DNA from 3 places in the Shewanella sp. SM71 genome. Region 1 is predicted to be linked to each of the others. Evidence: predicted binding sites of a transcription regulator. Region 1 holds the regulator's gene; each other region holds the start of a gene.
What was found. Region 1 encodes sigma-54, which starts transcription at its own class of promoters, with help from an activator protein. Its sites were predicted from a motif close to GTTGGCACGNNNNTNGNNT; they were not measured.
Positions count from the first base shown of each region.

Region 2: L5L97_RS08255 (flagellar hook-length control protein FliK) is a predicted target of sigma-54. The motif match lies at 1,671-1,689, and genes of this name have one in related genera.
Region 3: L5L97_RS14875 (TorF family putative porin) is a predicted target of sigma-54. The motif match lies at 1,234-1,252, and genes of this name have one in related genera.

Region 1 covers NZ_JAKKRW010000008.1:124,245-127,429, reverse strand. Annotated here, with positions in the region: gene ptsN (PTS IIA-like nitrogen regulatory protein PtsN) at 1-414, opposite strand, end outside; gene hpf (ribosome hibernation promoting factor) at 417-704, opposite strand; gene L5L97_RS10090 (RNA polymerase factor sigma-54) at 733-2,211, opposite strand; gene lptB (LPS export ABC transporter ATP-binding protein) at 2,319-3,050, opposite strand; gene lptA (lipopolysaccharide transport periplasmic protein LptA) at 3,047-3,185, opposite strand, start outside.
Region 2 covers NZ_JAKKRW010000006.1:230,199-233,383, forward strand. Annotated here, with positions in the region: gene L5L97_RS08255 (flagellar hook-length control protein FliK) at 1-1,578, opposite strand, end outside; gene fliJ (flagellar export protein FliJ) at 1,821-2,267, opposite strand; gene fliI (flagellar protein export ATPase FliI) at 2,297-3,185, opposite strand, start outside.
Region 3 covers NZ_JAKKRW010000014.1:135,748-138,932, forward strand. Annotated here, with positions in the region: gene L5L97_RS14865 (response regulator) at 1-626, shown strand, start outside; gene L5L97_RS14870 (HU family DNA-binding protein) at 786-1,058, shown strand; gene L5L97_RS14875 (TorF family putative porin) at 1,350-2,042, shown strand; gene rimK (30S ribosomal protein S6--L-glutamate ligase) at 2,100-3,005, opposite strand; gene L5L97_RS14885 (putative bifunctional diguanylate cyclase/phosphodiesterase) at 3,185-3,185, opposite strand, start outside.

The DNA of each region.
Region 1 (3,185 bases):
TTCATCATGCGTCTTGCGTAATTGCTTTAATATTTGCTTGTCGCTCAGCTTTTCGGCCATGCAAGACAAGGTACTTAAGTGCTGCTGACATTGGTCTGCAGGCACCAGTAGTGCAAATAAAATATCAACAGGTTGCTTATCGATAGCATCAAATGCTATCGGCTCTTCACACTTAATTAGTATGGCAATGGGCTGATCTATATCGGCTAGTCGACCATGTGGAATGGCGATGCCGTTACCTATACCTGTGCTCCCCATCTTTTCGCGCGCCACTAGGCTTTCGAATATCTCTTGAGATGAGAGGGTCGGGTACTGGGCAGCGACTAAGTCGCTGATGAGTTCCAGTACCTTTTTCTTGCTGCCCGGAGTGGCGCAGGTAGTGCACTCCGGCCGCAGTATGGTACAAAGTTCCATTATTAGTGTTTTGTTAACTTCTCTTTGTGTTTAATAACCTGACGGTCAAGCTTGTCAATCAGGGCGTCTATAGCGGCATACATGTCAGCATGCTCTGAAGTTGCAAAAACTTCACCACCTATGAGGTTTATTCTCGCTTCAGCAATCTGTTGCATTTTCTCAACATTGAGCACAACGTGCACATTATTGATCTGTTCGAAATGGCGTTCAAGTTTTGAAAACTTTTCTTCTACATATGCACGTAACGATTCGGTAATTTCGATATGGTGCCCACTTAGGTTTATTTGCATAGAAACGTCCTCCGATATCCACTGTAGGTTATAAACTTTTACGCTGATTAGAAGGTGGAATAAGCATAGCCTCTCGGTACTTCGCAATGGTTCTGCGGGCTACGTTGATCCCTTGTTCTGCCAGAAGTTGTGCCATCTTACTATCGCTTAATGGTTTTTTCTGGTTTTCCGCTGCCACCAGTTTCTTTATAAAGGCTCTGATTGCTGTGGATGAGCACTCACCACCATCGTCAGTACCGACGTGGCTAGAGAAGAAGTATTTTAGTTCAAAAAGTCCCTTAGGGGTATGCATGTATTTTTGAGTTGTGACCCGTGAGATGGTGGACTCATGCATTTCTACCGCTTCGGCAATATCGTTAAGCACCATAGGCTTCATGGCTTCTTCACCGTACTCAAAGAAACCCTGCTGATATTGCACTATGCAATTAGCAACTTTAAGCAAAGTATCGTTACGACTTTCTAGGCTCTTAATAAACCATTTAGCCTCTTGCAGATGGCCGCGAATAAATTGGCTATCGGCTTGGTTTTTGGTACTGCGTGCCATAGAAGCATAATGTTGATTTACATTGATTTTTGGCATGCAGTCAGGATTAAGCTCAACGACCCAGCGGCCATTTTTCTTCGACACAGACACATCTGGGATAACGTATTCGTCATTATTGGGCGTGATCAACAAACCTGGGCGAGGATTGAGGGTTTGGATGAGTGCTATACCATCCCTTAATTCATCCTCTTTTAATTTAGTCTTACGCATCAACAACCTAAAGTCTCGTGCGGCGATCAGATCTAAATGATCTTTGATCAGCATGCGGGCGTTTTCTAGGTTGGGCGTGTCAGCGGCGAAATGCGACAGTTGGATCAGCAGGCATTCACTTAAATCACGGGCGGCAACGCCTATGGGATCAAAATGCTGAATACGCTTGAGTACGGCTTCGACTTCGTCAAGCTCAACTTCAGGATTGCCCATGGCTTCGAGAATTTCTTCAGTGCTTTGGGTGAGATAGCCCTGATCGTCGATGGCATCAATAATGGCGGTGGCAATGGCTAAATCGGTTTCAGAAAACGGCGTGAGGTTTTTTTGCCATTCTAAGTGTTCGTACAAACCTTCACTGGTCTCGCCTTGGAAGGGCATATCGTCTTCACGACTGCCGCCGGGGCCTGAGTTTGGGGAGGCGGTAAACACTTCATCCCATGTGGTGTCCATGGGGAGCTCATCGGGCATGGATTCTTTGGTTAGCGACTCTGCCGTGTCTATGGTGGAGCTGTCTTTTTCTGGTGGCAGAGTGCTAGATTCACTGAAGTCCGTATCGGATAGCGTTTGGTTTACAGGGGTTTTAGTGGCGTCGAATTGATCCTCTTCCAGCTCGAGAAGGGGATTAGAATCTAATGCTTGCTGGATCTCTTGCTGCAGTTCTAATGACGACAGTTGCAACAGACGTATGGCCTGTTGTAATTGTGGCGTCATGGTTAACTGTTGACCCAGTTTGAGCTGGAGTGACGCTTTCATGTTACCGCTGATCCCTACGTTATTATTGTTGGATGAGGTCGCTTATTATTATCTTGAGTGAAGCCCAATGGCGGTATAAATTGCCTCCATTGGCTTCGCTCGATTAACTATAGCCTGAATTGTTCACCTAAGTACACAGCCCTAACTTGCTGATTGTCTAAGATCTCTGCTGGAGTTCCTTCGGCAATCAGGTTTCCGTGACTCACAATATAAGCATGTTCACATACATCTAATGTCTCGCGGACATTATGGTCTGTGATCAGTACGCCAAGGCCGCGACTTTTGAGTTGTTCGATAATCTTCTTGATGTCGATAACCGAAATAGGATCGACGCCGGCAAACGGTTCATCGAGCAAAATGAACTTAGGATTAGCGGCTAAAGCCCGCGCAATTTCGACGCGACGACGTTCGCCACCCGACAATGACATGCCTTGGCTGTCACGGATGTGGGTGATATGAAACTCTTCGAGCAGATGTTCTAGTTCTTCTTCTCGTTCTTCGTTTTTAAGTTCTTTACGAGTTTGCAGTACGGCCATGATGTTGTCATGAACAGTTAGCTTACGAAAGATACTGGCTTCTTGCGGTAAGTAACCTATGCCTTTGCGGGCACGCAGATGCATAGGATCTGCGGTTAAATCATCATCGTCGATAAAGATATGTCCCTTATCGCTCTTCACTAGCCCGACAACCATGTAAAAGGTCGTGGTTTTACCCGCGCCGTTTGGACCGAGTAGGCCAACGACTTGACCGGTTTTTACCGTCAGACTGACGTCTTTAACCACTTGGCGACTCTTGTAACTTTTAGCCAGATTTTGTGCTCTTAAGGTGATTTGGGTCATTTAGAGTCCTGCTTTTTTACAGGTTTATCCGCCGGAGCGTCTGATTTAGCATCATCTTGATAGTTTTCAGGCTGAATAATAGTGATCACGCGATCGTCACCACTGCCAGTACTCTCGGCCATCAATTTCTGTTGA
Region 2 (3,185 bases), on a different contig from region 1:
TGAAGTTACACTAATCGCTTGATTTAAACCTAAATGTAACTCTTCTGCCGAGATTTCATCCATATCAGCCGCATTTGAACTGCCGCCATCACCGAAACTACCTTCACGACGCTCACCTTGATCGCCTTGAGAAACATGGCTGTCAGCCAACTGCATCCCTTGCTCTTGCAATAACTCACGTAATCTTGGCATAGCTTGTTCAACCAGATCACGCGTTTGCGGCTGAGTAACATGGAACTGTACTTGGGTTTGGTCGCCATGCACTTGGATCTTTACCAACATATGCCCAAGCTCAGGGGGATCGAGCCGGATTTCCGCATGTTGGATGCCTTGACTCACCATAGTAATCAATTGCTGCTTCATCACAGGTGAAAATCGTTGGATCATCTCCTGCATTTGGTTTTGCTGTTCTACTCCTTGACGCAATGACAACTGAACTTGCATGGTTTCTTGGCGATTTAATTGTGACATCGAGAGTGTCTGTATGGATGATGTCGACTTAAGTTCTGAGAAAGTATTACTATCATCCATAAAACTTTCGTCTCTGGGAATATCCATCGCAACCGTTAATTTAGCATCTTTCAGTAATAGGTTAGCAGCCAAATCGGAATTGGGACTCCCATCAAGATCACTTTCTGTTACAGATGTTGTATCTAATGGTTCAGATGAAGTTGAAGAGCCTAAGGTATTCAGGTCGAAAGTATTTCCCGAGGTCGCGATATTAGCCGTATTGAGACTATTCACTGTAGAGCTACTAGTCGTTGCTTTTGCCGCAGTGTTGGTTACCGACTTTATCGTTGCACTGTTCGCTAAGCCCGCTTGATTAATCACAGCATTAAGTGTGACCTCATTCTCAACTAAAGACTCATCTATACTCACCCCGACTTCAGTGGCAGAGACAAGCTCAGTGTCTTCTAAAGGTAATTCTAAAGCGTCATCGGTCAAATTTGGATCAATCACAGCATCACTATCTGCTGACGCTTCAAGTATATTTGGGTCTATGGGAAGAATATGCACGAGTGACTTATCAGTCAAAGAAGATGGTTTCACGTCATCTGCGATTGAAATTGCTGCCATATCTGGGCTAGTAGAAACTAACTTTTGTAATTCAGCAGAAAAACCCGCTTCATCTATATCTGATGCCAGTTCAATCTCAGCAGAAACAGTAGATGCCAATGCTGAGCCGGTTAATAAAGCTGATGAAGTATCAATATTTTCTCCACCAGTCATTTCGGTCATATCTTCTTCAGCATTTAAAAATGCTAGCGGCAAACTATCTCCATCTGATGCCGTTTTCTTCATATCATTTGCCATGCTAATTTGGGCAAAAATGAGATTTACGTCGGCGTCATCAGTTGATATATCGTCATCTTTTACTTTATCAGCAGAGGTAACCTGCACAGTATCATCAGTGTTAGCAATGGTTTTTTTAGACGCAGAAATAGAAAATGAGCTAGCGGTGACTGACGCAAGTGTAGATGAAAAGTCTTCATTATTAGACTCTTGGGAAGATGTCTTAGCGGAATTGGCCGCAGAGTTGCCTGTTTTACTTAACAGGATATTGGTCATTTGTTGCATAAGTGCTCCCAAACATCACCCAGCAAAAAAAGAAAATGGCTAGGTAGAAACGTCAATTAAACACTGCGGTTGCAGGGTCATGGACTAAATCAAAGCAAATAAGATGCCAAAACATCAGGTTTTACGACAGCATATCGAAAAGAATTAACACTGAGAGGTGCCGAATTGATGCTTATGCCATCAATACAAAAAAACTAAAGAGCCTATCCGGCTAGCGAGCAGTAAAGATGCCTATCATTTCACTAACGTTGATGACGGCGATAAAATTGCTGGGAAGCAAATTCATCGGTCATTTTTTGCTCCCTTTTTTGTTCAACCACTTGACGCTTCTTCTCTTTACTGGCTAAGAGTAATTCTACTGCCTTACGTTTTTTTTGCTTTTCCAACCAATGTTGTTGTCGATATTCTTTTTGCTTTTCACCGTCGGCTACGACGCGATTTTGCTGGATAATTGCGTCATCGATCTGACGAATAAAACGGTGAAACTGGTGATAGTGACTAGCACTGATGGCTTGACCTTGCTGGGATTGCATTTGCTTCATGTATTCTAAGCGATAGTTATTTAGAGCACTGAGTTGATTCAACCGTTTTTGACACTCTAACTGCGCAGATTTTAACAATAAAGCCGCTTGTTCTTCGGCATCATTGGCAAGCTTTAACACTAACAACAAGGGATCGGCGTTAGCCATACTAGACCTCAATTAATTCGATGACGCCATTATTTGCACTGTGCAGCAAGTTGCCCAAGCATGACTTGGCTATCGGCAAAGCTAAATGCATCACGCATGGTTTGTCGCAAAAAAGCATTCATTGCTGGCTGCAGTCGTATCGCATTATCAATGCGAGGATCGCTTCCTTGGGCATAGGCCCCAATAGAAATCAAATCTCGATTTTGCTGATACAAAGAATAGGTTTGTTTCACGCGGCGCATCGCCTCCAAATGTTCATTGGAGATCACCATAGGCGCGACTCGGCTAATAGAAGCTTCAATATCAATCGCAGGATAGTGCCCCGAATCCGCAAGCGAACGTGACAAGACAATGTGACCATCGAGGATCGCCCGCGAAGCATCGGCAATGGGATCCTGTTGATCGTCCCCTTCCGTCAACACAGTATAAAATGCCGTAATTGAACCTTGCCCGGGGCCACCGTTTCCGGCGCGTTCAACTAAACGTGGCAATTTTGCAAACACAGAAGGCGGATAACCTTTAGTCGCAGGCGGTTCACCCACAGCCAAAGCAATTTCACGCTGCGCTTGGGCGTAGCGTGTTAAACTGTCCATAAGCAATAAAACGTTATAGCCTAAATCGCGAAAGTATTCGGCAATACGAGTCGAGGTTTCACAGGCGCGAAGGCGCATCAGAGGCGATGTATCCGCAGGCGCAGCAACAACGACTGAACGCGCTCGACCCTTCTCACCAAGAATTTCCTCAATAAACTCTTTCACTTCCCGGCCACGCTCACCCACTAGCCCAACCACAATAATGTCGGCGGTAGTACCGCGAGTCATCATACCTAAGAGCACACTCTTACCTACACCTGAGCCCGCAAACAAGCCCATACGTTGGCCTTTGCCCACGGTCAGCATAGCGTTGATAGCGCGAACG
Region 3 (3,185 bases), on a different contig from region 1:
CGAGCGCCATGCATTTCGATGATGGCACTGCCATCGATCTCTTGGGCTACTTAAGGGCCAACGCTGACTGCAAAGATATCCAATTTATGCTGGTCTCGAGTGAGTGCCGCCGTGAGCAACTTGAAATATTCCGCCAATCGGGTGTAGTAGCGATTCTACCTAAACCCTTCAGTGCCGACCATTTAGGTACAGCATTGAATGCCACGATTGATTTACTCAGCCACGATGAACTCGACCTGAGTAATTTCGATGTACAAGATGTGCGTGTATTAGTGGTCGATGATAGCCGTATGGCAAGAAACGTCATTAAACGTACGATTGGTAACTTAGGGATGAAGCTGATTACCGAGGCCGAGGATGGCGCGCAAGCCATAGCGTTAATGAAACACAATATGTTCGACTTAGTGATCACTGATTACAATATGCCGAGTGTAGATGGGCTAGCTTTGACACAATTTATCCGCAATGAAAGCCAACAATCACACATTCCCATCTTGATGGTGTCTTCCGAAGCCAACGATACCCACCTCAGCAATGTATCCCAAGCGGGTGTAAATGCCTTATGTGACAAACCCTTTGAACCCAAACTTGTTAAAAAATTACTCTATCAACTGTTAGAAGAATAAAACCAGAATAAAACTTAAGTCACGAACTGAGTAAATATTCTGCGCTTTACTGAACATCCTGCTGCACGCTAGACGCAAAAGGCTTTCCAAGTGCTAAACCTTATGGCATGTTAGGCACGCTTATTTCAAATAAATCTACGGAAAGAAGAGACAATAAAAATGAACAAAACTGAACTAATCGCCAAAATTGCAGAAAATGCCGATCTAACGAAAGTAGAAGCAGCACGCGCATTGAAGTCTTTTGAAGCAGCTATTACCGAATCAATGAAAAATGGTGACAAAATCTCCATCGTAGGTTTCGGTTCTTTTGAAACAGCGACTCGTGCCGCTCGCACTGGCCGTAACCCACAAACGGGTAAAGAAATTCAAATTGCTGAAGCGACAGTGCCTAAGTTTAAAGCGGGTAAAACCCTACGTGACAGCGTAAACTAAGTTATAAAATTCAATACAACGCCTCCATTGTGAGGCGTTTTTTTTTGCCCAATCCCAGTGAAGCACTGAATATTTTTTGCACAACAAAAGTGCGCCTCTGCCCCACAAACTGGCAAATAAAAACATTTCATTAACATTGCGAGTTCTAATACCTTGTTTTACATGGCATTGTAATAGTGGCATGTGATTAGCAAATCCTTCCTTAGAAAAAACCAAGATGCACTAATGAACACAGCTGACTTTGAGTGTGCCAATGGTGAATCGATAAATAAGTCAATCGAGGGGATGAGCATGAAGAAATCACTGTACAGCGTTTTGGCCTTATCGACGGGAATGTTACTGGCAGGCAACGCCTTTGCAGCCGTATCAGGTAACATTGGCGGTACCTCTAATTACCTATGGCGCGGTGCGACCCAAACTAAAGATGCAGTCGCAATCCAAGGTGGCCTTGACTACAGCCACGATTCTGGATTTTATGCGGGAACTTGGGCATCGAATGTGGATTTTGGTGATGATACTAGCTACGAGCTTGATCTATATGCGGGTTATGGCGGCAGTATTACCGAAGACATCAGCTACGACTTTGGCTATCTCTACTACGCCTATCCAGACGCACCAGGCAGTATTGATTTTGGTGAGCTCCATGCTGCTGTCACGTGGAAATGGCTCGAACTGGCTTACTCCCAAGTCATCAATGCCGGTGACGATCTGGCCGCCGATCCTTTAGATAATAAAGATCTCAGTTATCTTGCCGCGACGGTATCCGTTCCTCTCACTGAAAAGCTGAGTTTATCAGTGCACTATGGTTACTCAAACGGTGATGTCGTCCAATCTTGGTTTGGCGAAGATAATTATGCCGACTATAACGTGACTCTCAGCGCAGATACCAGCATAGGCACAGTGTCATTTATGGTCTCAGATACCGATCTCACCGATGATGATGCCAAACTAGTACTCGGATATTCCTACAGTTTTGATCTATAAGCTCTAAACATAAAAACGCCACCTTAAAAAGTGGCGTCATTTTATCACTATCACCAATTAGGCAATAATTGACCGGTTTGTTTTACGGGCCGCAACCATTTTCTCGATATACTCAACAATGGGCTCAGTCACTGAAATCCCTGTTGTTTGCTCAATCCCTTCAATGCCAGGCGCCGAATTAACCTCAAGGATCAGTGGACCACGGTTAGAACGTAAAATATCTACTCCCGCGACAACCAATCCCATCGCCTTCACAGCGGCAATAGCCATTTTACGCTCAACAGAGGTGATTTTTACCACCTCACCACAACCCCCTAAATGCAGATTCGAGCGGAAATCGCCCTCGGGACCTTGACGTTTCATCGAAGCAACAACCTTGTCACCGACAACAAAACAACGAATATCACTACCATTGGATTCTTTAATGTATTCCTGTACTAAGATATTCGCTTTGAGCCCCAAGAATGCTTCAATCACGCTCTCAGCAGCCGTTTTAGTTTCAGCGAGTACGACACCAATCCCTTGAGTGCCTTCGAGTAATTTAATGACTAACGGAGCGCCGCCCACCATATTGATGAGATCTGGGATATCATTTGGCTTATTGGCAAAACCCGTCACTGGCATGCCAATCCCTTTGCGGGAAAGTAGTTGCAGTGCCCGCAATTTGTCCCGCGAACGCGCAATGGAGATTGAATCATTCGCGGCATATACGCCCATCATTTCAAACTGACGTACAACGGCACAACCATAAAAAGTCACGCTAGCATGAATACGCGGAATGATGGCATCAAACCCAACTAATTCAGTACCTTCATAATGAATGCTAGGTTTAATAGAATTAATATTCATGTAGCAATTCAGCGTATTGATCACGACCGCTTCATGTCCACGACTTTGGCAAGCCGCGACTAAGCGTTGTGTTGAATACAACTGGGGGAATTGGGATAAAATACCTATTTTCATTGCTGAGTGACCAACTTAAGCATGAGTGAATAAACCGTTCTGCGGCACCAAAAGCACAGCGACAGAAAAAGGGGCTGATATTTGTCTATTGCTCAGTGTAAAGCAAGAAAATATTCCTCACCAGACGAAATCATTATGCTAATGAAATACTTCAAGACCTATCACACTCGGAACTCGGTT